Linked DNA regions of Azospirillum sp. TSH100. The protein of the gene in region 1 interacts with the protein of each later gene in a pairwise test. Links are inferred from orthologs where the notes say so. Each region holds a gene or a part of one and is shown on either strand. Other genes may lie near its edges. The genes, in order: leuS and ligA.

Region 1 (16,702 bases):
GCGGGTGGCCCACATCTTCCCCGCCAACGGCCACAACGAGGCCTATCTCCGTACCAAGGCGGAACGCAGCGGCCACATGTTCTGAAGCCGCCGGTCCGGCTCTGGGCAGCCGGAGGACGGCGGGGCAGGAATCACCATGCCGGCCCGGCAGTTCTTGCCGCCCCCTCGCCGTCCGTGGCGCGCTGGGAATCGGATTCCGGGTGCTGATCTTGCGGATCCTCCCGAATTGGCCGAATCCACACCGGATCCGTTCCATCGGCTTGGCACGCCGTTTGCTGTAGCTGTGGGGACCACCGAGCCGGGAGACCGCCCATGGCCATCGACGCCACCACCATCGACAGCAGTGCCGTTCAGCGTCCGGCGCCGCGCGAAAAGGCGTCGCCGGTCATCAGCGACGGTCACAATGGCGGCCCGGTGGAAATCCAGGGCGAAATGTCCTTCTGGGACTTTCTGGACATCATCAACCCGCTGCAGCACATCCCGATCGTCAGCACCATCTATCGCGAGATCACCGGCGACACCATCCAGCCGTCCATGCGGATCATGGGCGACATGCTGTACGGCGGCGTGATCGGTGGAATGGCCTCCATCGCCAACGCGGTGGTCGAACAGGCGACGGGTAAGGATGTCGGCGATACGGTCATGGCCTCGCTCGGCATTGGTGGCGGCGACCATCCCGCCGCTGCCACTGCCGTCGCGGACGCCTCGGGGGGGCCGGCGGCATCCGGCTCCCCCGCGGAGCCGCAACAGGCCCCCGCCGGCGGCCTTGCCGCAGCGCTGGCCGCGGCCAAGCCGGCCGACCTCGCCTCGGCACCGCAGCAGTCTGCCGCCACCGGGCAGCCGATCCGGCTCACGGCGGCCTCGTCGGCCGCTCCGCCCGCCGCGGCCAAACCTGCCGCCACCTCTGCGGATGCCTCGCCGGTCCTGGCCGCGCAGCTTGCGGCTGGTGCACCCCCGCACCCCAGCAAGATGCCGGCGCGCGACACCCCGCTGGCCAGCTCGGCGCTGGCGAAGCATGCCGCTCCGCGCTATGCGGCGCCGGTTCCGGGAGCGGTGACGGCCTCCGCGCGCTCCGTCGGCGCGACCGGAGCAAATGTGGGCGGCAATGCTGCGGCCAACGGCGGCCAGCCGCAGCCCGGCGCCGGGCAAGCGGCCAATGGGCAGCCGGGCGATGCCGCTCCGGCCGCGGGAGCGGCTCCGGTCACGCCGGACATGCTGTCGGAGACGATGATGCGCAACCTTGCCAAGTACGAGCAGTCGCGCAGGGCGGCGCAGACGGCCACCAGCACCACGCGGGTATCGGGATGACCATTGAAATCACCGTGATGGCGGACCAGCCGGGCTCCGACAACGTCGGACCGGCCACGACCGGCCGCCTGTGCTGGCCGGGCGGAGAAGCACCCTGTGTGCTGGGCCGCGGTGGTGTCCGTGCCGACAAGCGCGAGGGCGATGGCGCCACCCCTGTCGGCCGCTTCCCGCTGCGCCGCGTGCTGTGGCGGGCCGACCGGCTGCCGCAGCCGGAGACCGGGCTGCCGCTCCATCCCATCACCGAGCGGGACGGCTGGTGCGATGCACCGGACGATCCCGCCTATAACCGGCCGGTCACCCGTCCTTATCCCGCCAGCCATGAGGAGATGTGGCGGGCCGACCATGTCTACGACATCGTGGTGGTGATGGGGCACAATGACGACCCGGTTGTGCCGGGAATGGGCAGTGCGGTGTTCCTGCACCTCGTCCGTCCCGACCGGGCGCCCACCGCGGGCTGTGTCGCGCTGGCGACCGGCGACATGCTCCGCCTGCTGAAGGACTGCGGGCCCGGCAGCGCGCTGAGCGTCGCCGGGCCCGCAGCCTGATGCCTCCAACGACGGTCGCGCCCGCTATTCGGCGAGATGGGGACGGGCGCCGAAGATCGCCGTGCCGACCCTCACATGGGTGGCGCCGAAGCGCACGGCGGTCTCGTAATCGCCGCTCATGCCCATGCTGATCTCCGACAGCCCGAGCCGGCGCGCCATCCCGGCGAGCAGGGCGAAATGCATCGCCGCTTCCTCATCCACCGGCGGGATGCACATCAGTCCGGTAACCGGCAGTCCAAGCCGGTCGCGGCAGTCGGCCAGGAAGGCCTCGACCTCTGCCGGGGGGATGCCGGCCTTCTGCGGTTCCTCGCCGGTGTTCACCTCGATCAGGCAGCGTGGACGGCGGCCGGTCTTCGCCATCTCCTCCGCCAGCGCCTCGGCCAGTTTCGGACGGTCCAGGGTCTGGATGACGTCGAACAGCGTGACGGCGTCCTTGACCTTGTTGGTCTGCAGCGGACCGATCAGATGCAGTTCCAGGTCGGGGAAACGGTCCTTCAGCGCCGGGAACTTGGCCTTGGCCTCCTGCACGCGGTTCTCGCCGAACACGCGCTGGCCGGCGGCGAGCGCTTCCTCCACCGCTTCGGCCGGATGGGTCTTCGACACCGCGACCAGAGTCACGGCGCCGTCGCCGCGTCCGCAGGCCGATGCGGTCTCGGCAATGGCGCGCCGCACCGAGTCGAGCCGTGCCGTCACGCTGTCCGCGTTCACGGAACCGCCTGGTTCCGCCCCGGTTTGCGTATCTTTGCCAGTGCCCTGCGTCGTCGTCATGGCCGCCCCCAATCCGGTCGCTGCGGGTATACAGCGCTTCCGCGGCGTGTTAGCGGACGGTCCGCGGAAACGCAAGCGCCCCAAGCGACCGTGCCCGCTGCCTCCGGAGTTGCTGGCGGTACCGCCGGCGGATCTCCGGCGCGGGCATCGTCATCGTTCTGCATATCGAGGAGACCTCCGCATGCGGAGTCCGTTTCGTTCCCTGCTCTCCGCCCTGACGCCGGCCATCCCCGCCGGCCTGTTCGCCGCCGCGCTGGCCGTCGGCTGGTGCGCAGTCAGCCCTGCCCATGCCGAAGAGCCTTCGAGGCAGGCGCCGAAGGCTGCCGCCCAGGCCAAGCCCGGGGCCAAGCAGAAGGCGGCCAAGGTCATGCTTGGGTCGCCGATGACGAAGGTCCGCTTCAGCGAGCCGGCGTACCCGTTGACCGACGACGGCACCTACCGGACCTATATGGACAAGATCCTGGAGGAATATGGCCGCCGCTGCGTGCGGCAGGAGCAGTTCGGCTGGGAGGTCGCGAAGGACGACCAGGAGCGTCTGGACCATATCTTCCAGGGGACGATGGCCAATTACGGTCGCATGGATTATCTGCTGGGCGAGATCCATCCGAAGGCGGTCACCGATCCGGAAACCATCGTTTTCCTGGGCGACCGTGAGAAGGAACGCTATCTGCTGGTCTGGGCGCCGCTGGAGGCATCGGTGCTGTTCATGTTGTGCGATACGGCGGACAAGGACGCCAAGGCGGACCAGCCCAAGACGTCTCCAAAGAAGTAAGCCGGACCCGGATACGAAGACAGGCGACGGATGCCTCCGTCGCCTGTCTTCGTATCAGTTCCTGGACGCTTGCCGCTTAGAAGGCGAAACGGGTGTCCCACAGGACGATGTTGGCATCGTTGTTCACGCCGCCGACCTTGTTGTCCAGATAGCTGTATTCCAGGCCGGTGGTCAGGCCCGGCGCCACCGTGTAGGTCACGCCGGCCTGCCAGACATGGGCGCGCGAGTTCAGGCCGGCGAAGTTGCTGTCGATGCCCTTGGCATCGGTGTAGGTGGCGGCCAGGATCACCGAATCGATGGTGTAGTTGGCGCCGACGATCCAGATCTGCTGGTCGTCCACGCCGCGGGTTCCCTTGGCATAGCCGCTGTCGCCGCTGAAGGCATAGCTGCCGCCGACCTTGAAGCCGGCGTAGGACACATTGGCGCCGACATGGACCGAGGACAGATCCTCAAGCCCGCTGGCCGCCTTGGCGAACTGGTAGGCGGCGCTCGCCTCCAGGCCGAAGCCGCCGAACTCACCCTTATAGGTGGCCTGAACCTCGCCCATGTCGTGATAGGCGGTGCTGTTCTTGCGGCGGTTGATGTCGGTGTTGCTGCTGCCATAGACCGGGGTGTAGGCGGCACCGACCTGGAAGCCGGCGAAACTCGGCGTCAGATAGATGATCTTGCTGCTGGCGTCGCCCGACTCCAGCGTGCGCAGGCTGCCCAGCACATAGGGGGCGCCGTTGGCGTTGGCGTAGTAGTTCAGGAACTGGGCATCCGGCGAGCCTTCGATGCCTTCGACGTTCGGGCCGATGATGCCGTATTCGTCCGACAGGCCATTGATCACGCCGGCCTGGACGGTGCCGAAGCCGCCGTTAACGAACATGAACGCGCGGTCGCTGTCGGTACTGCGGTTGTTGTTGGTGCCGCCGGCGGCACGCAGGCGCAGGCGGGCGCCGTATTCCAGGCCGTTGTCGGCCTTGGCCGTCGGGGTGATGGTGAGGCGGAAGCGATTGGCGAACTCGGTCTTGCGCAGGCCGGCGTTGTTGTCCTGGTCGACATAGGCACCCTGGAAATAGGCGTCGCCGCCCAGCAGGACATCGAACTTCGACTGGGCCGAGGCGGTGCCGCAGCCAGCGGCGAGGGCAGCAGCGGCGCAGCCGATGACGAGAGAACGCTTCATGGGGTCATCCTCGGTGCATGCGTCCCGTCAGGCCGGGGCGCGAGCGGTGTCTGATGCTCCCTGACTTAGTCCCGTCACCAGTAGGCCGGCAAGTGGTCGTCCGGATGAAGGTTATCTCATTCCAAGGGCAGTGGCCGGAAAAACACGAAACCTTCGATCATATAAATTCATATACTAACTGTTGGGCCTGTTATTGGGTGGTGCTTGCTTGCTTCGATCGAAACTCTTGCGCCGAAGAGCTACCTATTTTGGGTGGGGCAGAAAGGATTTGGGGGCATTCCCGGTACCTGTCCCTCAGAAGACGGACAAAAAAAAGAGGCGGCGGATTTCTCCGCCGCCTTCACGTTTGCTGCCAGGAACCCGTCCCTTAGAAGGAGAAGCGGGTGTCCCACAGAACGATGTTGGCGTCGTTGTTGCGACCGCCCGACTTGTTGTCGACGTAGCTGTATTCCAGACCCGTGGTCAGGCCGGGGGCAACGGCATAGGTCACGCCGCCCTGGTAGACGTGGGCACGGGCGTAATCGGCGGCGGTGGCGGCACCGGTGCCGACATTGGCGCCCTTGGCGTCGGTGTAGGTGGCGGCCAGGATGACCGGGCCGATGGTGTACTGGGCACCGACCAGCCAGACCTGGTTGTCGTCGACGCCGCGATGGCTCTTGGCGTAGCCGCTGTCGCCGCTGAAGGCGTAGCTGCCGCCGATGGCGAAGGCGCCATAGGTGACGGTGGCGCCGGCGTGCACCGACGACAGGTCTTCAAAGCCGGTCGGGGCCTGGCCGAACTGGTAGGCAACGCTGGCTTCCAGGCCGACGCCGCTGAAGGCGCCCTTGTAGTAGGCCTGGACTTCGCCGATGTCGTTGTAGGTGACGTTCTTGCGGCGGTTGATGTCGGTGTTGCTGCTGCCGTAGGTCGGGGTGTAGGCGGCGGACAGCTTGAAGCCGGAGAAGCTCGGGGTGGAGTAGACGATCTTCGTGCTGGCGTCGCCCGACTCGAGGTTGCGCAGCGAACCGAGGACGTACGGCAGCGAGGTCACGCCGTAATAGTTGAACACCCAGCCGTCAGGGCTGCCCGAGATGCCATCGACGTTCGGGCCGATGACGCCCGAGTCGTCCGACGGGCCGTTGACCACACCGGCCTGGATCGAACCGAAGGAGCCGTTGACGAACATGTAGGCGCGGTCGGCGTCGGTGGTGCGGACGTTGCCGGTGCCGTTGGAGGCGCGCAGGCGCAGGCGGGCGCCGTATTCCAGGCCGTTGTCAGCCTTGGCCGTCGGGGTGACGGTCAGGCGGAAGCGGTTGGCGAACTCGGTCTTGCGCAGGCTGTTGTCGTTGTCCTGGTCGACATAGGCGCCCTGGAAGAAGGCGTCGCCGCCCATGATGACGTCGAACTTCGACTTGGACTGGGCCGAGGCGGTGCCGCAGCCGGCGGCGAGGGCAACGGCTGCGCAGCCGATGACGAGAGAGCGCTTCATGGATTGTCCATCCTTGTGCGTACGCCCCGTTTGACCCGGGAGCGCGCGGTTGTCTTATGGTTACGACTTAACCGCGCGGAGCCTTTCCGGACAAGAGACAAACTGCGTCGTCTTCACGCATTCGCAACATAGTTGCAGCAAAACCACACGGCTAAAGCATTGAAATAATTAATAAAAAGGCGATCGCCTCATTTCTGGCCGGTTTCGCGCCCGCAAATAGGGCGCACTGCCCAAACGGCAGGCGCAAAGAAAAAGGGCGGTGGCCGAAGCCACCGCCCTTCCTGTCCGTTTCCGGACGTTCGATCGGATAACCGATTAGAACGCCAGGACCGAGCGCAGGATCACGATGTTGCCCTTGTCGTCGCGGGCAGAGGCGTCGTTGTCGACCTTGAAGTAGTCGTACTGAGCCTGGACGGTCAGGCCCGGAGCGACGGTGTAGCCGACGCCGATTTCGTAGACCTGCAGCTCACGGTCACCAGCGGTGCCGAGGGCGCCGGCGTCGCGGCCGTTCTTGTAGTTGGCGCCGATCACGATCGGGCCGGTGGTGTACTGGGCGCCGACGTTCCAGTTGCGGGTCGGCTCGGTGAACACCGAACGGATCTTGTTCTGGCCCGACTTGCCGAAGTCGACATAGCCACCGCCCAGGGCGAAGCCGGCGTAGCCGACCTGCGCGCCAACCTGCCAGGCGTTCAGATCCTTGTAGTTGCTGCCGGCGACGTTATCGACAGCCTGACCCCAGAAGTAGCCGGCAGACGCCTTCAGGCTCACGCCACCGAAGGTGTTGTTGTAGTTGGCGCCAACTTCGACGATGTCGGTGAAGAGGCCCGAGGAGTTCGTGGTGACGCTCGCAGCGGTCGGCTTGGTGCGGTTGATGTCCGTGGCCGAGCTGTCGTTACGCGGGGTGTAGCTGGCGCCGAACTGGAAGCCGGCGAAACGCGGGCTGTAGTAGACGATCTTCGTGGAGTTGTTATCCACGGCGACCGACGGCGTCAGAATGTTGTTGCCGGTGACGGTGCCGGCGACGCCGCTGCTCAGGCCGATCCAGGCCGGCACGGCATCATAGATGCCCAGACCCAGATAGTCCATCGGGGCGGTGATGTAGGTGTCGTCGTTGTACGAGTCGGTCACGCCCAGACGAACCTGACCGAAGGTGCCCTGCGCGAAGATGTACGCGCGATCGGCATCGGTGGTGCGGGTGTTGCTGGTGCCGCTGTTGGCGCGGATGCGGATGCGCGCACCGTACTCCAGGCCGTTGTCGGCCTTGGCGGTCGGGATGACGTTGATGCGCATGCGGTTGCGGAATTCGGTCGAACGCAGGCCGGAGTCCAGATCCTGATCGACGTAGCCGGCTTCGAAGTAGGCGTCGCCGCCGATCTTGACTTCGAACTTGGCCTGGGCGTTGGCGGCGCCAGCGCCGAGGGCGAGAGCGGCGGCGGCAGCGCCGGCCAGCAGATAACGGGTCATGATTTTTGCCTCCATCCTGGCAGCAGATGTTTCAGCCTGGTTGACGTCCTGGCTGAGACTTTCGTACGCACCCCCGCCCTTGCCAGCAAGCGGCAAATCTCCGGAATTGCTGCATTGGGGGGACAGTGTGTCGCACGGAGCACACTGACGAGGATGGGCCTTGCCGGTCTGCAACAGTCGAACCCGACAGGCCCGGCCTGTTGTCGTCCTGTTGTGGCGGGGTGGGGCAAAGACGCTTCCGCTGTTGCGTGGTGCCGTCCACTTATGGTCTGTTCACCGGCATTCCGCGCGTGACTCGCGCGCGGCAACCCCTTTTCTGAACCGGGTTCCCGACCATGCGCCGTTCGACCGCCCTTCGCCTTGTCCCTGTACTGCTCGCGGCTTCCGTCTCGATCGCCGGCTGCGCAAGCTGGGGCGGCAAGACCGAAACCGTCGAAGAGCAGATGAAGAACAAGGATTACAAGTTCGGCAGCCTGCTCGGCACGGACGGCGGCCTGAACCTGTTCGGCAAGAACAAGCGCGGCGGCGATCAGGACGCGGCCGGCGGCATCGGCGTCAACAGCTTCCTGTGGCGCGCCTCGCTCGACACGCTGTCCTTCATGCCGATCGCCTCGGCCGATCCCTTCGGCGGCGTGATCCTGACCGACTGGTACACCCCGCCCGATTCGCCGAACGAGCGGTTCAAGGTGAACCTCTATATCATGGACCGTCAGCTGCGCGCCGACGGTGTCCGGGTGTCGGTGTTCAAGCAGCAGCGGACCGGCAACGACTGGCGCGACATCAACGTCGGGCCGGAAACCGCCGGCCAGCTGGAGGATGCGGTGCTGACCCGCGCCCGCCAGCTTCGCGTGGCGCAGAACGCCGCCGCCCGCTGACGCGGCGGCCGGTCCGGGGTGGCATCCCGGCCTTTCGAGCATCTGGTACAACGGAAAAACGGCGTCGCGCTCATGTCGCGTTACAATGTCAAGGAAACCGAGGCGAAGTGGCAGGGCGTGTGGGACGGCAAGGGCTGTTTCACCGCGCGCGAGGACGCTTCCCGGCCCAAATACTATGTGCTGGAGATGTTCCCCTACCCGTCGGGGCGCATCCACATGGGCCATGTCCGCAACTACACCATCGGCGACGTGATCGCGCGCTTCAAGCGCGCCAAGGGCTTCAACGTCCTGCACCCGATGGGCTGGGACGCCTTCGGCCTACCGGCCGAGAACGCCGCGCTTGAGAAGAAGGTCCATCCCGCCGCATGGACGCGCGAGAACATCGCGACCATGCGCGGGCAGCTGAAGACGATGGGCCTGTCCATCGACTGGGACCGCGAGATCGCCACCTGCGACGTGGAGTATTACCGCCACGAGCAGAAGATGTTCCTGGATTTCCTGAAGGTGGGCCTCGCCTACCGCAAGGAATCCTGGGTGAACTGGGACCCGGTGGACAACACCGTTCTCGCCAACGAGCAGGTGATCGACGGCCGCGGCTGGCGCACCGGTGCGCTGGTGGAAAAGCGCAAGCTGTCGCAGTGGTTCCTGAAGATCACCGCCTATGCCGAAGACCTGCTGAAGGGGCTGGAGACGCTGGACCGTTGGCCCGAGCGTGTCCGCATCATGCAGGAGAACTGGATCGGCAAGTCCACCGGCGTCCGCTTCCGCTTCAAGATCAAGGGGCGCGAGGACGAGTTGGAGGTCTTCACCACCCGTCCGGACACGCTGTTCGGCGCCTCCTTCGCCGCGATCTCCCCGAATCACCCGCTGGCCGCCGAACTGGCCGCCTCCAGCCCGGAACTGGCCGAGTTCATCGCCGAGTGCAACCGGCTGGGTACCAGCGAGGAAGCGATCGAGACGGCGGAGAAGCGCGGTTTCGACACCGGCCTGAAGGTCGTGCACCCCTTCGACCCGTCGTGGGAGCTGCCGGTCTATGTCGCCAACTTCGTGCTGATGGAATACGGCACGGGCGCGATCTTCGCCTGCCCGGCGCATGACCAGCGCGACCTGGATTTCGCCCGCAAGTACGGTCTACCGGTCCGTCCGGTGGTGATCCCGGCCGATGCCGACCCGGCGGTCTTCGAGGTCGGGAGCGAGGCCTATACCGGTCCCGGCGTGCTGCGGAACTCCGTTTTCCTCGACGGACTCGACACCGAGTCGGCGAAGGACGAGGCCGGCAAGCGGCTGGAGGCGGCTGGCCAGGGCGAGCGCACCACCCAGTACCGCCTGCGCGACTGGGGCGTGTCGCGCCAGCGCTATTGGGGCTGCCCGATCCCGGTCGTCCATTGCGAGTCGTGCGGCATCGTTCCGGTGCCGGACGACCAGCTGCCCGTCGTGCTGCCGGAGGACGTGACCTTCGACAAGCCCGGCAACCCGCTGGACCATCACCCGACCTGGAAGCACACCAGCTGCCCGACCTGCGGCAAGCCGGCGCTGCGCGAGACGGACACCTTCGACACCTTCATCGAGTCGTCCTGGTATTTCGCCCGCTTCTGCTCGCCCAAGACCGGGGATGCCGCCTTCACCCGTGAGGCGGTCGATTACTGGCTGGGTGTCGACCAATATATCGGCGGCATCGAGCATGCGGTCCTGCACCTGCTCTACAGCCGCTTCTGGACGCGCGCGCTGAAGACCTGCGGCTATCTGAACCTGGACGAGCCGTTCACCGGCCTGTTTACCCAGGGCATGGTCAACCATGAGACCTACAAGGATGCCGACACCGGTGCCTGGCTGGCTCCGACCGACCTGACGAAGAACGACAAGGGCGAGTGGGTCCGGGCCGACAGCGGTGTGCCGGTCAATGTCGGCCGCGTCGAGAAGATGTCGAAGTCGAAGAAGAACGTGGTGGACCCGGCGCACATCATCGGCACCTATGGCGCCGACGCCGCCCGCCTGTTCATGCTGTCCGACAGTCCGCCGGAACGCGATCTGGAATGGACCGAGGCCGGCATCGACGGGGCCTGGCGCTACATCAACCGCCTGTGGCGGATGGTGACGGAGGCCCCGGTGGAACTGCCCGCCGCCGGCACGCCGAAGCCCGAGTCGCTTGGCTCGAAGGCCGAGGCAGCCCGCCGTCTGGTCCATAAGACCATCGCCGGCGTGTCCGACGATCTCGACAAGTTCCGCTTCAACAAGGCGGTCGCCCGTGTCCGCGAGCTGTCCAACGCGCTGGGCGAACTGGACGGCAAGGGCGAGGGCGAGGCCTGGGTGCTGCGCGAGGGCTTCGAGTCGCTGGTCCGCCTCGTCGGTCCGATGATGCCGCATCTGGGCGAGGAGCTGTGGGCGCAGCTGGGTCACGGCACCCTGCTGGCCGACCAGCCCTGGCCGGAGGCCGACCCCGCCCTGGTGGTGGAGGACAGCGTCAAGGTCGCGGTCCAGGTCAACGGCAAGCTCCGCGCCACGCTGGAGCTGCCGCGCGACATGGACAAGGATGCGGCGGAGCAGGCGGCGCTTGCCGATTCCAACGTGCAGCGCGCCATGGACGGCAAGCCGGCGCGCAAGGTCATCGTCGTCCCGAACCGGGTGATCAATGTCGTCGTCTGATCCCAGATCGATCCGCCAGGGCTCGCTCTGCCGGAGCCCGATCCGTCGGACCATGGCGCGGGGGCTGTTCGCCCTTGCGCTCGGTCTGTCAGCCGTGTCCCTGTCGGGCTGCGGGTTCCAGCCGCTCTATGGTGGCAAGGGCATCGGGGCTGCGGCGTCGGACCGGCTGATGGAGGTCGACATCGCGTCGATCCCCAACCGGGAAGGGCAGAAGCTCCGCAACCTGCTGATTGACAACTTCTATCCGTCGGAGCGGCCGAGCAACCCGCGCTACCGGCTGGACGTGTCGCTGTCGGCGTCGGAGCAGAAGCTGGCCCTGCAGAAGGACGCCACCGCGGTGCGCGCCCAGCTGCTGGTCAACGCCCCCTACCGGCTGACCGACACCCAGACCGGGCAGGTCGTGTTCCAGTCCAGCTCGCGCTCCATGGTCAGCTACAACACGCTGGAGCAGCATTACGCGGCCATCGCGACGGTGCAGAACGCCTATGACCGGGCGCTGGACGACATTTCCAACGACATCACCACCCGCGTCGCCATGTTTCTCGGCCGCGGGTCCTGACCTGCCGGGGATGCGCGGGTGAAGCTCCAGCCCAAGGCGATCGACGGTTTTCTGCGCAGCCCGGACCGCAAGGTCCGGGCGGTGCTGCTTTATGGCCCCGACTCGGGGCTTGTCCGTGACCGTGCCCAGACGCTGGGCAAGACGGTGGTGCAGGACCTGTCCGACCCCTTCCGCATCGCCGAATTCCTCGGACGCGCCCTGGCCGACGATCCGGCGCGGCTGGCGGACGAAGCGGCGGCGATCTCCTTCACCGGCGGCCGGCGCCTGATCCGAGTCCGCGACGCGGAGGACAACGCCACCGCCGCCTTCGCCGCCTTCTTCGAGAATTTGCCGCCGGGCGACAGCCTCGTTGTCGTCGAGTCGGGCGACCTGTCGGCCCGCTCCAAGCTGCGGCTTCTGTTCGAGGGGGATGATGCCGCCGCCGCCATCCCTTGCTATGTCGAGGAGGAGGCGTCGCTCGGACGCGTCATCGCCGACATCCTGCACGGTCACGGGCTGACCGCCGACCCCGACGTGCTGAGCTTCCTGGCCGCCAACCTGGTCGGCGACCGCATGGTGGCCCGCGGCGAGGCGGAGAAGCTGGCGCTTTACATGGGCGGCGAGAAGCGCGTGCGGCTGGAGGATGCCCAGGCCTGCATCGGCGACAGCGCCGCCCTGTCGATGGACGAGCCTGTGTGGGCGGCGGCGGAGGGCGATTTCGCCACGCTCGACCGCTCGCTGGCGCGGCTGTTCGCCGAGGGCACCTCGCCGGTGCCGATCCTGCGCGGCGCCCAGCGCCATTTCCAGCGCCTGCAACTGCTCACCGCCCAGGTCGCCGCCGGCAAGTCGCCGGAGGCCGCTGTCGAGTCGCTGCGCCCGCCGGTCTTCTTCAAGCTGAAGACCCGGCTGGTCAGACAGGCCCGTCACTGGTCGCCCAACCATGTCCGTCAGGCGCTGGAACGTCTGGTCGATGCCGAGGCCGACTGCAAGCGCACCAACATGCCGGACGAGACCCTGTGCGCCCGCGTGCTCTTCCAACTGGCCTCGCTCGGGGCGCGGCGCTGAAGGAAGGCGCCGGCTTGACCATTGGGGTCTGCGTGCTATCTCGCCGGGCATGAGCGACGCCACTTACACCGCGCCACCGCCCGCCCCCTTCCGGGTGCGCTGGTGGCAACCCCTGCTGTTCTGGATCATCGTCAACGCCTGGGGCTTCGTCGAGCGTGGCGGGCAACCCTTCGCCGGCCACCATCCGTCGCCGTTGCAGCCGCCGGGCTGGGTGTTCCCGATGATGTGGTTCACGCTGAACGTCTTCCAGATCTGGGGCGACATCCGTCTGATCGACCCGGCACGGCGAATCCGCTACCGCGGCCTGCTGATCGGATTACAGGCTGTGACCTGGGTGATCTACGCCACCTTCAGCCTCGTCTATTTCACCTTCGGCAGTTCGATCCTCGCCGCCCTCTGGACGGTGTCCTTCTTCGTCATCACCTCGGCCTGCATCGCGCTGGTGGCGCGGGACGACCGCGGAATTGCGCTGATCTGGGCGCCGCTGATCCTGTGGACCGGATTCGCTTCGGTGGTCGGCATCCACAATGCGCTCATCAACCCCGATCCGCTGTTCGGCACGCCAGCACTCTGGTAATAATACCCGGATAAAAACCTTGCGCAAAATATCACCCGGGTATAACCAGCCGGAACCGATGTGTCACGCGAGGAGACTGGCCATGGCGACCCGGCTTGGGAAAGAGGATCGCAAGGCGGCGGCGGCCGCCTACAAGGAACGTAAGAGCGTGGCCGGCGTGTTCGCCGTCCGCTGCGCGTCCGCCGGTGCGGTGTGGGCGGGCGGCGCGCCGGACCTCGACAAGATCCAGAACCGGCTGTGGTTCCAGCTGAAGATGGGCACTTGCCCGCACCGCAGCCTGCAGGCGGCGTGGAACGCCCATGGCGCCGAGTCGCTGGCGTTCGAGGTCATCGAGCGGCTGGAGGAGGAGCTCGCCTTCGCCCGCGCCGCCGCCTTGAAGGCGCGGGTCGCCCATTGGGCCGCGTCGTTGGCAGCGGAGGCGATCTGACGGCCGACCGTCAGCCGCGGTAGTCGTGAACCCGGCCGGTGAAGTCGGTCACGCGATAGCGCTCCTCGCTCTCCGCTTCGATCCAGGCCGGGGCGGCCGGCGCCTTGCCGTGACCGCCGGGGATGTCGAGGACGTAGGTGGGCTGGCACAGGCCGGACAGTTTCCCGCGCAGGCCGCGCACCAGCGCCTGCCCCTCCGCCAGCGTCGGGCGGAAATGGCTGGTGCCGGCGGCAAGGTCGGGGTGGTGAAGGTAGTAGGGTTTCACCCGGTTGCGTACCATGCCGCGGAACAGAGCCTCCAGCGCGGCATGACTGTCGTTGATGCCCTTCAGCAGCACGGTCTGGCCGACCAGCGGAATGCCGGCCTCCACCAGCCGGGCAAGCGCCGCCCGCACCGGCGGGGTCAACTCGTCGGCATGGTTGATGTGGACCGCGACCCAGGTGGCGAGGTCGGAGGCGGTCAGCGCTTCCACCAGGTCAGGCGTGACACGGTCCGGGTCGGCCGCGGGGATCCGGCTGTGCAGGCGGACGACGCCGACATGCGGCATGGCCGACAGCGCCTGGACGATCCCGCGCAGCCGGCGCGGCGACAGCAGCAGCGGATCGCCGCCGGTGACGACGACCTCCCACACCTCTTCGTGATCGCGGATGTAGGCCAGGGCGGCGTCCATCTCGTCGGCTGTCAGCGCCTCGCCACCGGGGCCGACCATCTCGCGGCGGAAGCAGAAGCGGCAGTAGACGGCACAGGCGTGCAGCGGCTTCAGCAGCACCCGGTCGGGATAGCGGTGGACGATTCCCTTCACCGGGCTGCGCGCGCCATCGCCGATCGGGTCTTCCATCTCTTCCGGCGTGCTGTACGCCTCGGCGGGGGAGGGGACATACTGGGCATGGAGGGGATCCTGCGGATCCGTACGCCCGGCCAGCGTCTCGCGCAGGTAAGGGGTCAGCGCCACGGCATAGCGGTCGGCGACCGTGCGTACGGCTTCGCCGGCCTCCGGCGTCATCAGCCCGGCGGCCACCAGATCGGAAACGCTGTGCAGGGCCTTCATCGCTCTTTCCCGCTTCGACGGAATGGGTCATGTAGGAAAGCGACCGCTCTTACTCCTGCGAGACCCATGCTGTCGACTCTTCCCCGCCTGATCGGCCACCGCGGCGCCAAGGAAAGCGCTCCGGAAAACACCCTCGCCTCGATCCGCGAAGCCGCCCGCCAGGGCGCCCGCTGGGTGGAGGTGGATGTCATGCTGACCCGCGACCAGCGGCCGGTGCTGATCCATGACGACACGCTGGACCGCACCACCACCGGCAGCGGCGCCGTCCCGCTGCTCGATCTGGCGCAGTTGCAGCAGCTCGACGCCGGGCGCTGGTTCGACGCCGCCTTCGTCGGCGAACGGGTGCCGACGCTGGAGGAGGCGGTGGCGCTGGTCCATGAGCTGGGCCTGGGCCTGAACCTGGAGATCAAGCCCTATCCGGGTCAGGAGGAGATCACCGCCGAGGTGGCGCTGACTGCCCTGCGCCCGCTGTGGCCGTCAGACCGGCCGCTGCTGCTCTCGAGCTTCGAGGTGCCCTGTCTGGAGGTGGCGCAGCGGCTGTGGCCTGAGATCCCGCGCGGTTACCTGCTGTGGGACCCGCCGGCCGACTGGGCGGCCATCGCCGACCGGATCGGAGCGGCGACGCTGAACGTCCACCAGGACCGCCAGACGGCGGAGAGCGTTGCGGAATACCGCGCCACCGGCCGGCCGGTGCTGGCCTACACCGTCAACGACGCGGAGCGCGCCCGGACGCTGTTCGGCTGGGGGGTATCGGCGGTCTTCACCGACGCTCCCGGCCGGCTGGGCGCCGAATTGGGGCCCGATGCCGGAGCGGGAGCCTGATGATCGGCCGGAAGACCGGTTGATGCGCTGACGCTTCCGTTCGCGACTGCGGCAATTCGTGAACGTTTTTTGCGCGAGGGGATGAATCCGCTCGTAGGGCGCGCCAATTCCTCATATATAGAACCGCATTGACGATCCCGCCGGAACCCATGTGGATTCCGGCGGAGCTTTTCGTCGTCTGGTTGTCCGCCGCTTTGGTCCGGCGTCCCAGGGGATGCCACGTTCGGTCTTTGGAGGGTTCGTTGAAGGCGTTGAAGCCGTTGCCGATGTCCGGCCGGGAGGTTTTGCCGCTCGTCGAGGGTGGCAAGGGTATTGCCGTGTCCAACGGCGAAAGCTCCGGCGCCTGGGCGGCGGCCGGCGGGATTGGCACCTTCTCGGGTGTCAACGCCGACAGCTATGATGAGAACGGCAATCTTCTGCCGCAGATCTACAAGGGCAAGACCCGGCGCGAGCGCCATGACGAGCTGATCGCCTTCGGCATCCAGGGCGGCATTGCCCAGGCGCGCATCGCGCACGAGGCGTCGAACGGCCAGGGCCGCATCCACATGAACGTCCTGTGGGAGATGGGTGGGGCCGAGCACATCCTGCACGGCGTGCTGGAAGGCTCCCAGGGCCTGATCCACGGCGTCACCTGCGGCGCCGGCATGCCCTACAAGGTCGCCGAGATCGCCGTGAGCTACGGTGTCCACTACTATCCGATCGTCTCGTCGGCCCGCGCCTTCCGAGCGCTGTGGCTTCGCGCCTACCACAAGTTCCGGGAGCATCTCGGCGGCGTGGTGTACGAGGATCCATGGCTGGCCGGCGGCCACAACGGCCTGTCCAACTCGGAAGACCCGCAGAAGCCGGAGGATCCGTTCCCCCGCGTGCTGGCCCTGCGCCAGATGATGAACAGCTTCGGGCTGAACGACACCCCCATCGTGATGGCGGGCGGCGTCTGGTGGCTGTCGGAGTGGGAGGATTGGATCGACAACCCCGACCTCGGGCCTGTCGCCTTCCAGTTCGGCACCCGTCCGCTGCTGACCCAGGAGAGCCCGATCTCCATGGCGTGGAAGCGCAAGCTGGTGGCACTCCAGCCGGGCGACGTCTTCCTGAACCGCTTCTCCCCGACCGGCTTCTACTCCTCGGCGGTCAAGAACCCGTTCCTCCTCGACCTGATGGCCCGCTCGGAACGCCAGGTCGCCTATCTGTCCAAGCCGGTGGGCGAGCATTCGGCCGAA
Region 2 (9,824 bases), 1.1 Mb from region 1 along the record:
CCACACCCTGGGCTGCCGGGGCGTGTCGCGCAGCGACTTCCGCTGGGATGACAGCCGGCCGGGAACGGACGGCCTGTATTTCCTGGAGATCAACAACCAGCCGGGCATGACGCCCCTGTCGCTGGTGCCCGAACAGGCCGCGCATGTGGGGATCACCTACGGCGCGCTGGTCGGCTGGCTGGTGGAGAATGCCGCATGTCAGCTCGCCTGATGGCCAACCCGGACTTCCGCGCCGCCGCCGGTGCGCGCGCCCGGGACGAGATGCCGACCCCGCCGCGCGCCATGGCCGCATCGGCGGAAAAGGGCAAGCGACGCCGTGCCTGGCCGCGCTGGACCCGCTCCGCTGTCAAGGCGGCGCTGCTGCTGGTGCCGGTGCTGGGGTTGACTGCCGCCGCAGGCTCCGCCTGGAAGCGCGGCAATCTGGCAGACACGATCGAGGCGGCGCAGGAAAGCGTCATCCGGCTGACCGGCGACATGGGCTTCCGCCTGTCGGAGATCCTGGTGGTCGGCCGCAGCGAGACCGAACGCGACGTGGTTCTCGACGCGCTGGGCGTGCGCCGGGGCGAGCCGATCCTGTCCATCGACCTCGCCGACGCCAAGCAGCGGCTGGAGGAACTGCCCTGGGTGTCGTCGGCCTCGATCGAGCGGCGGCTGCCCGGCTTCCTCTACATCCGCCTGTCCGAACGCCAACCGATGGCGATCTGGCAACATGACCGCCAGTTCACCGTCATCGACCGCGCCGGCCGGCCGCTGGCCGACGCGGCGGAACTGGCGCGCCGCGGCAACCAGCGGATCGAGACCCTGCCGCAGGTGATCGGCGCCAATGCGCCGCAGCAGGTCCACACCCTGCTGTCGGCGCTGGACGGCGCGCCGACCATCGCGCCGATGCTGTCCTCGGCCAGCTGGATCAGCGACCGCCGCTGGAACCTTCAGCTCAGCAACGGCGTGACGGTGAAGCTGCCGGAAGGCACCGCCGAGATGCGCCGCGCGCTGCGTCAGCTGGAGCAGATGCATACGGCCAGCCATGTGCTGGACCGCGACATCGTCGCCATCGACCTGCGCCTGCCCGACAAGGCGGCGATCCAGACCTCCGCCACCGCCCAGCTTCCGGGCTGGGAGGACGACACGAAGAAGAAGAACGGCAAGAAATCGTAAGGGTGGCCGGCGACAGACTCTTGTGGGGAAGAGCGTATCGACGGACAACAGGAGTAGAGGGAAAGTCTTGGGGGGTATGTTCGGGATGGGATTCAACGGTGCCAAGAAGCCGAAGCGGCCGGCCCGTGGCGGGATCGTCACGGCGCTGGACGTCGGCTCGACGAAGGTGTGCTGCGTCATCGCGCGGATGGAGGAGCCCGGCTCCCTCCGCGTGATCGGCGTCGGCCATCAGATCGCCACGGGCATCCGCGCCGGGACCATCATCGACATGGAGGCGGCGGAGACCTCGATCGGCGCCGCCGTGCATGCCGCCGAACAGATGGCCGGCGAGACGGTGCATGACGTCGTCGTCAACCTGTCGATGGGCCATCCGCGCTCCCACGCCTTCACCGCCACCGTTCCGGTCTCCGGCCAGGAGGTGACGGAGGGCGACATCCGCCGCGCCATGGCCCATGCCCGCACCCTGCAGGCCGGCCCAGATCAGGCGCTGATCCACACCATTCCGCTGGGCTTCAGCCTGGACGGCAGCCGCGGCATCCGCGATCCCAAGGGGATGAGCGGCCATACGCTGGGCGCCCAGCTGCATGTCGTCACCGCCGCGGCCGGCGCCATCCGCACGCTGCACGCCTGCATCGCCCGCTGCCACCTGAACATCGAGTCCATTGTCGTCAGCCCCTTCGCCTCCGGCCTCGCCTGTCTGGTCGAGGACGAGATGGAGATGGGCGCGGCCTGCGTCGATATCGGCGGCGGCGGCACCACCATCTCGATCTTCGCCGAGGGCAATCTGGTGTGGACCGGCTTCGTGCCCCTGGGCGGCCGTCATGTCACCAACGACATCGCGCACGGACTGGCCACGCCGCTGGTCCATGCCGAGCGGCTGAAGGTGCTTTACGGCAGCGCCCGGGTGAACCCGGCCGACGAGCGCGAGATGATCGAGGTTCCGCAGATCGGCGAGGACGAGCGCAGCGGCAGCGGCACCGCCAGCCACCCGCGCTCCTTCCTGGTCAGCATCATCCAGGCGCGGATGGAAGAGATTTTCGAAGAGGTGCGCAGCGCCATCGAGCAGTCGGGCCATTCCCAGCTGGTCGGCCGGCGCGTCGTGCTGACCGGCGGCGCCAGCCAGCTGCCCAACACACGCGAGATGGCCGCCCCCATCCTGGACAAGCAGGTCCGCATCGCCCGCCCGACCCGGATCGCCGGCCTCAACGAAGCGCATGGCGGTCCGGCCTTCTCGACGGTGGCGGGCCTTCTTCTACACGCCGTCCGCAACCCGACGGAGCTGATGGTGACCGGCCAAGAGGCGGTCGCGTCATCCGGACTCCTCGGCCGCGTCGGCCTGTGGCTGCGGGAGAATCTCTAGATGATTCCGCCCGCAGCCATTCACCGATTCCCGAACGGACAGACACCGGACACAACCGGGCGCCGGTCGCGGCATATCAAACATCAAACCCAACGAAAACAGGTTGTGGAGGCCTGCACAGAATGATCAACGTGACCATCCCCCAGATCGAGCCCGAACTGAAGCCGCGCATCACCGTGTTCGGCGTCGGCGGGGCCGGCGGCAACGCCGTCAACAACATGATCAAGTCGAACCTGGAAGGCGTGGACTTCGTCGTCGGCAACACCGACGCGCAGGCGCTGAAGGGTTCCTTGTGCGAGAAGCGCATCCAGCTGGGCACCGGCACCACCCGCGGCCTTGGCGCCGGCTCCAAGCCGGACGTCGGCCGGGCCTCGGCCGAGGAGCAGATCGACGAGATCGTCCAGTATCTCGAAGGCTCCAACATGGTGTTCATCACCGCCGGCATGGGCGGCGGCACCGGCACCGGTGCTGCCCCGGTCATCGCGCGCGCGGCCCGCGAGCGCGGCATCCTGACCGTCGGCGTCGTCACCAAGCCCTTCCATTTCGAGGGCGGTCACCGCATGCGGCTGGCGGAAGGCGGCATCGCCGAGCTTCAGCAGTATGTCGACACCCTCATCATCATCCCGAACCAGAACCTGTTCCGCATCGCCAACGAGAAGACGACCTTCGCGGACGCCTTCAAGATGGCCGACGACGTTCTGCATTCGGGCGTGCGCGGCGTCACCGACCTGATGGTGATGCCCGGCCTGATCAACCTGGATTTCGCCGACATCCGGTCCGTGATGACCGAGATGGGCAAGGCGATGATGGGCACTGGCGAGGCCGGTGGCGAACGCCGTGCCATCGAGGCCGCCGAGGCCGCCATCTCGAACCCGCTGCTGGACGACGTGTCGATGAAGGGTGCCCGCGGCGTCCTCATCAACATCACCGGCGGCTACGACATGACCTTGTTCGAGGTCGACGAGGCGGCCAACCGCGTCCGTGACGAGGTCGATCCCGATGCCAACATCATCTTCGGCTCGACCTTCGACAGCTCGCTGGACGGCGTGATGCGCGTGTCGGTCGTCGCCACCGGCATCGACGCAGCGGCGATGAGCAACCCGCGCACCCTGCACCCGGTCAACCTGTCGCTCGTCCCCGGCGATCGCGCCAAGAAGCCGGCGGCCCCCGGCAACCTGACCGGTGCCCCGGCTCCGGCCGCCGCCCAGGCTTCGGCGATCCCCAGCGCCGCCGCCGGCCTGCGCACGCCGCAGCCGGTCACCGCCGGTGCTGCCGCCATCCAGCACGATCCGGCGCAGCCGGTCCAGCAGCATCAGCCGCATGTCGAAGCGCCGAAGCCCGCCACCGGCCCGCTGCATGGTGAGAATCAGGGGGGCCACTTCTTCGCGCCGAAGCCCGCCGATGCCCCGCGCCAGCCGGTGACCGTCGGCACCGCGCCGCTGTCGACCCCGCAGCAGCCGGCCCACCAGCAGCACGCCCCGCAGGCGCCGCTGATGCAGGGCCACCAGCATCCGCAGCATCAGCCCCAGCACCAGCCGCAGCAGCCGGCTCCGATGGCGCCTCCGCAGCATCACCACCACGCCGCTCCCCAGGCGCATCAGCAGCATCCGGGCGGCCTGTCCGTCGGTCCGGCCCCGGCCCCCGCGCCGGAACCGGCGCCGGCCCGCAAGGGCAATTTCCTGTTCGGTCTGGTGACCGGCCTCGGCCGCAAGTCCGAGCCGGCGCACCCGCCGGCGCCGCAGCCCGTTCCCCAGCCGGCCCCGCAGGCCTACCAGCCGCAGCCGGCCCCGCAGCAGTATCAGCCGGCTCCCCAGGGCTATCCGCAGCAGCCGGCCTACCCGCAGCAGCAGCCGCAGGCTCCGCACCAGGGCTATCCGGCGGGCCATCAGTATCCGGCAGCCCCGCAACAGCCGGTCTATCAGCCGCAGCAGTCCGCCCCGCAGCAGCCGGCGCCGGGCTACCCCACCGCTCCGCAGCCGCAGGCGCCGGCCCCGCGGGCCGATGCCAAGCCGGGTGAGCAGGAGGAACTGGACATCCCGGCCTTCCTGCGCCGTCAGGCCAACTGAGCGGCTGGAACGTCCGGACGTGAACCGATCTCGGCCGCCATACCCGACGCCGCCATACCCGACTTGGTGTCGAGCGACTTCGGGTCAGGCGTGGCGGCCAGCCGATCCCGGCGAAAGCCGGAGATAACCGCCGTCGCCGCAGCCTCCTAATCGCGGCGCCGGCGGCTCCACAACCTGACCGAACCTCTCGGACCCCGGTGATGCCCTCATGCATCGCCGGGGATTTTTTATTGCCGGTTTTTTAGCGGGAGACACTGATTGCTTGCGTCACGAGCCAGTTTTGCCCTGCAACAAACGGTAACAATGAGTGATTTGCCGATTTCCAAGCCCGGGTGTTACCTATCAGCATGGTCGAAAGCGAAAGCCGCCGACGTGATGGTCTTCAAAGACCAAGCGGCGCGGCATCGTTGGAAACCTCTCCTTCACGACCAAGATGGAAAAGACATCGTGGCCAACAATCGCAGCAATGTGGACGGCATGTTCCAGCAGACCCTGAAGAAGTCGGTGACCATCGCCGGCGTCGGGCTGCATTCGGGCGTCATCGTCACGCTGACGATTTCGCCGGCCGATGCGAATTCCGGGATCACCTTCCTGCGCACCGATTGCCATGGCGCTGCCGCCGTCATTCCGGCGCGCTGGGACACGGTGGTGGACACCCGCCTGTGCACCGTGATCGGCAATGAACACGGCACCACCGTCGGCACGATCGAACATCTGATGTCGGCGCTGGCCGGCTGCGGCATCGACAACGCCATCGTGTCGCTGGACGGCATCGAGGTGCCGATCATGGACGGCAGCGCCGCCCCCTTCGTCGCCGCCATCGAGCAGGCCGGCATCGCCGTGCAGAAGTCGCCCCGCCGCTTCATCCGCATCCTGAAGCCGGTCGTCATCGGCGACGGCGTCAAGAGCGCGTCCTTCACCCCCGACGACGCCACCAGCTACAGCTTCGAGATCGACTTCGACAGCGCCGCCATCTCCCGTCAGGCCCGCGCCCTGGAGATCGATCCGGAGAGCTTCAAGGACGAGATCAGCAGCGCGCGCACCTTCGGCTTCCTGCATGAAGTCGAGGGGCTGCGCAAGATGGGCCTCGCCCGTGGCGGTTCGCTGGACAACGCGGTGGTCATCTCCGGCGATACGGTGATGAACGCCGAGGGCCTGCGGTTCAAGGACGAGTTCGTGCGTCACAAGATCCTGGATGCCGTCGGCGACCTGTATCTGGCCGGTGCGCCGATCGTCGGCCATTTCCACGGCGTGCGCTCCGGCCACGCCTTGAACAACCAGTTGCTGCGCGCCCTGTTCGCCGACCGCGGCGCCTGGCGCTACGAGACGGCGGTGTCGCTGCCGGTCACGCGCCGCGGCCTGGAGCATCTGGCGGTCGCCTGATCGTCGTCATTGTCCGGGATGGTCTTTTTTGCGATGTCTGCCCCTGCCCTCCCCCACCGGGGAGGGCTTTTTCTTTGCGCGCGCTCCCCTCCCCCGCCGGCCCGGAGAGTCGCGCAAAGGAAAAAGCGCCCTCCCCTCTCGGAGCGGGCGCCACGCACAAATTCAGACAATTTGCAGTTCTGTGAGTTATTTCAGTATTTTAGATAATTTTCTCCATGCGGAACTTCAAGTGAGCGCGAGAGGGACCATCCCCCCTACTCCGTCACCGCCATCTCCGCCCCGGTGCCGGCATATTCGCCGAAGCGGGTGTCTTCCTTCAGGATATGCTTGCCCAGCCAATCGGAGCAGAACAGGAACACCTCCTCACCGCTGATGCGGCCGCCATTGGCGCGGAACTCGTCGCGGTAGCTTTCGACCTGCTGGGTCAGCCGGTCGTGCAGGGCCTTGTGGGCGGCGAAGGTCGGATAGTTCAGCCGTTCCATCTGCGCCTCCTCTTCCGCGAAATGATGGCGGGTATAGGCGATCAGTTCGCCCAGGATGGCTTCGATCAGCGCGGGGTCCTGGCGGCCGGCCTCATCATACAGCTTGTTGACGATGGCGATCAGAACGCGGTGATCCTCGTCCAGCGCGTCGTTGCCCACGCTCATCCAGCGCGACCACTGAATTGGCTCCATGGCGTTTCCTTCGTTCCCCTTCGTTGGCTGCCGAGCAGGCGGATGCGGGCGTTGACCGCTCGTCGGCACCGTCGCCTTTTCAGGGTCAGGCCGCCTGCCTTGGCATCGTTTCGCTTCTGACTATAAGCCTTGTCTGATCTCACTCCCCCGATCCGCGTCCGTCAATCCGGGCGAACGTGGATGCGACATTTTGGCGAATGTGGCTGTCCGTCCCTGGTCATCCGCCGATCTTGGCCAGCCACTCGTCCTCGGTCAGGATCTCGACGCCCAGCTCCTTGGCCTTTGCCGCCTTGCTGCCGGCATCCGCACCGGCGACCAGATAGTCGGTCTTGCCGGACACCGAACCCGCGACCTTGGCGCCCAGCGATTCGGCACGCGCCTTGGCCTCCGACCGGGTCATCCGCTCCAGCGTGCCGGTGAAGACCACCGTCTTGCCGGCAATTGGGGAGTTGCTGGCCTTCGGCACCTCCGCCTCCAACACGGTCAGCCGCTCCATCAGGCCGCGGACGATGACCAGATTGCGCTCCTCGGCGAAGAAGCCGGCCAGTTCCTCGGCCGCCACCTCGCCGACGTCGGGGGTGGCGACCAAATCGAGCCACGCCCGCCCCGGCGCCTGCCCGACCGCCCGCTCCATCGCCGCCCGCCAACCGGCAAGACTGCCGTAGCGGGTGGCCAGCGCCTGGGCGGCCCGTGTGTTCAGCCGCTTGATGCCGAGCGAACCGATGATGGTCTCCAGCCGCAGCGCGTCGTTCCCGGCATAGAAGTCCAGCTTGGACCCGCTCTCCGGATCGGCGAACCAGGCGAGGATGGTATCGGCGGTGACCGGTCCAACACCGCTCAGCGCGTGCAGGTCGCGCCATTCCTGACCCGGCATCGCCTGTTCGGCCGTCAGCATGCCGTCGACCCAAGCCTCCATCGTCCTGTACTGGCGGGCCAGCGACTTCGCCGTCACCTCGCCGACATGGCGGATGCCCAGCGCGTAGATCACCCGGTGCAGATCGATGCCGGCGCGGCGCTGCTGGATGGCCTTGAACAGATTCTGGACCGACCGCTCCTTCCAGCCCGGCCGGCCGATCAGCTCGACGCGGCCTTCCAGAGTGAAGATGTCGACGGGCGACTTGATGAAGCCCTCGTCCCAGAATTCCTCGATGATCTTCTCGCCCAGCCCTTCGATGTCGAAGGCGTCGCGGGAGACGAAATGGCGCAGCCGTTCCTTGGCCTGGGCGGCGCAGATCAGGCCGCCGGTGCAGCGGCGCACCACCTCGCCCGCCTCGCGGATGGCGAGACTGCCGCAGACCGGGCAACTCTCCACCGGCACATAGGGCACGGAGTCGGCCGGGCGCTGCGACAGCACCACCTCGACCACCTGCGGGATGACGTCGCCGGCGCGCTGGACCACCACGAGATCGCCGACGCGGATGTCCTTGCGGGCGATCTCGTCCTCATTATGCAGGGTGGCGCGGCTGACGACGACGCCGCCGACGGTGATGTCCTCCAGTTCCGCCACCGGGGTCAGTGCACCGGTGCGCCCGACCTGGATGGTGATGGCCTTCAGCCGCGTCTGCGCCTGTTCGGCCGGGAACTTATGGGCGATGGCCCAGCGCGGCGCCCGACTGACGAAGCCCAGACGTTGCTGAAGCTCCAGGCTGTCGACCTTGTAGACGACGCCGTCGATGTCGAAGGGCAGGCCGGCGCGCCGCCGGCCGATGCCCTCGTAATAAGCCAGCAGCTTGTCCTTGCCGTCGCACAGCTCCGCCGGGCGGTTCAGCTGGAAGCCCCAGCCCTTCAGCCGCTCGCGGATGCCCCATTGGGTCTCTGCGATCGGCTCCGACAGCTCACCCAACGCATAGCCGAAGAAGCAGAGCGGCCGGGATGCGGTGATCGAGGAATCGAGCTGCCGCAGGCTGCCGGCCGCCGCGTTGCGCGGGTTGGCGAACAGCGGCTCGCCCTTCTCGGCACGGGCGGCGTTCATCGCCAGGAAGTCGTCGCGGCTCATATAGACTTCGCCGCGGACCTCCAGCACAGCGGGGAAAGGCGCCGGCAGGCGGTGAGGCACATCGCGGATGGTGCGGACGTTGGCGGTGACGTTCTCGCCCTCCGCCCCGTCGCCCCGGGTGGCGGCCAGAACCAGTTCGCCCTTCTCATAGCGCAGCGAGCAGGACAGCCCGTCGATCTTCGGCTCGGCCACGAAGGTCAGCGGCGCATCGTCGGACAGGCCGAGGAAGCGGCGGACGCGGGCGTCGAATTCCGCCACATCGTCGGGCGCGAAGGCATTGCCGAGCGACAGCATCGGGATGGCGTGGCGCACCTTGCCGAAGCCGGCGGCCGGAGCGGCGCCGACGCGCAGGCTCGGCGAATCGGCGCGGCGCAGATCGGGGAAGCGTGTTTCGATGGCGAGGTTGCGGCGGACCAGCGCGTCATAGTCGGCGTCGGAGATCTCCGGCTGGTCCTGCTGGTGATAGAGCCGGTCATGATGGGCGATCTCGGCGGCCAGCGCCGCCAGTTCCGCCGCCGCCAGGTCCGGCGTCAGGGCATCGACGGCGATGCTGCGGGGATTGGGCGGCGTGTCGAACAGATCCTGCATGGCGCGTCTCGTGACGAATCGGGGGCTTCCGCGGAAGCGGCCGCGCAGGATAGCGCCTGGAAACAGGTTTCGGGAGTCTATCGGGATACGGAGCGCATCAGAGCGACGACAGGATCGAGTGCCTATATACTGACGGACACACCCTCCGGAGTCCGCTGGCCTGATGAGCAAAGCCTACCCGCCGGACCTGCGCATCGATGACCGCATGGTCATCGCCGCCGCGCTGGACCGCATCCTCTACGACGACCCCGACCATTTCACGGCGGACGACGCGCGCACGGTGCGCCGCCTGATCCCGCACAGCCGCTCGGCTTGGCTGCGGCTGGGCTTCCGCGCCGAACGGCAGGGACCGTCGATGAAGGGCGAGGCCGCCGGGGTCGGCGACGTGCGGATGGAAGGCGACAGGAAGGTGGTGGAAGGCAGCGTCGGCGAAGCGGCGACCTGGCGCTGCGGCCAGTACAAGATCACCAACCACGGCACCGACCTGGAAATCTGGCAGGTGATGAGCGACGAATACGCGCCCGAACCGAAAGGCGCCCGGCTGGAATTCGACGAACGCGGCGAACCGGAGCGGTTGACCTTTTTTCAGCCGCGGGACATCG

What was found.
Region 2: the proteins of leuS (region 1) and ligA interact in binary tests that used the Escherichia coli proteins (3 or more experiments, as listed by UniProt). The link is inferred for Azospirillum sp. TSH100 from one-to-one orthologs.

The regions. Positions count from the first base shown.
Region 1 is NZ_CP039634.1:1,155,727-1,172,428, forward strand. The notes cover bases 8,053-11,222. They hold leuS (leucine--tRNA ligase), read left to right. Parts: upstream 8,053-8,437; coding sequence 8,438-11,008; downstream 11,009-11,222. Other genes in these bases: E6C72_RS05550 (DUF3576 domain-containing protein), read left to right, coding at 8,053-8,365; lptE (LPS assembly lipoprotein LptE), read left to right, coding at 11,061-11,222. Also shown: ribA (GTP cyclohydrolase II), read left to right, coding at 1-85; E6C72_RS05515 (hypothetical protein), read left to right, coding at 313-1,308; E6C72_RS05520 (L,D-transpeptidase), read left to right, coding at 1,305-1,853; E6C72_RS05525 (YggS family pyridoxal phosphate-dependent enzyme), read right to left, coding at 1,878-2,621; E6C72_RS05530 (hypothetical protein), read left to right, coding at 2,803-3,393; E6C72_RS05535 (porin), read right to left, coding at 3,470-4,558; E6C72_RS05540 (porin), read right to left, coding at 4,926-6,026; E6C72_RS05545 (porin), read right to left, coding at 6,342-7,490; more of E6C72_RS05550, read left to right, coding at 7,826-8,052; more of lptE, read left to right, coding at 11,223-11,567; holA (DNA polymerase III subunit delta), read left to right, coding at 11,586-12,611; E6C72_RS05570 (tryptophan-rich sensory protein), read left to right, coding at 12,661-13,188; E6C72_RS05575 (GIY-YIG nuclease family protein), read left to right, coding at 13,271-13,615; E6C72_RS05580 (lysine-2,3-aminomutase-like protein), read right to left, coding at 13,626-14,663; E6C72_RS05585 (glycerophosphoryl diester phosphodiesterase), read left to right, coding at 14,730-15,485; E6C72_RS05590 (nitronate monooxygenase family protein), read left to right, coding at 15,752-16,702.
Region 2 is NZ_CP039634.1:81,140-90,963, forward strand. What follows is about bases 6,540-9,529. They hold ligA (NAD-dependent DNA ligase LigA), read right to left. Parts: upstream 9,223-9,529; coding sequence 6,856-9,222; downstream 6,540-6,855. Other genes in these bases: E6C72_RS00405 (bacteriohemerythrin), read right to left, coding at 6,540-6,638; E6C72_RS00415 (hypothetical protein), read left to right, coding at 9,386-9,529. Also shown: E6C72_RS00380 (D-alanine--D-alanine ligase), read left to right, coding at 1-211; E6C72_RS00385 (cell division protein FtsQ/DivIB), read left to right, coding at 196-1,155; cell division protein FtsA, read left to right, coding at 1,241-2,515; cell division protein FtsZ, read left to right, coding at 2,638-4,581; lpxC (UDP-3-O-acyl-N-acetylglucosamine deacetylase), read left to right, coding at 5,029-5,964; more of E6C72_RS00405, read right to left, coding at 6,219-6,539; more of E6C72_RS00415, read left to right, coding at 9,530-9,824. UniProt on the Escherichia coli protein: DNA ligase that catalyzes the formation of phosphodiester linkages between 5'-phosphoryl and 3'-hydroxyl groups in double-stranded DNA using NAD as a coenzyme and as the energy source for the reaction.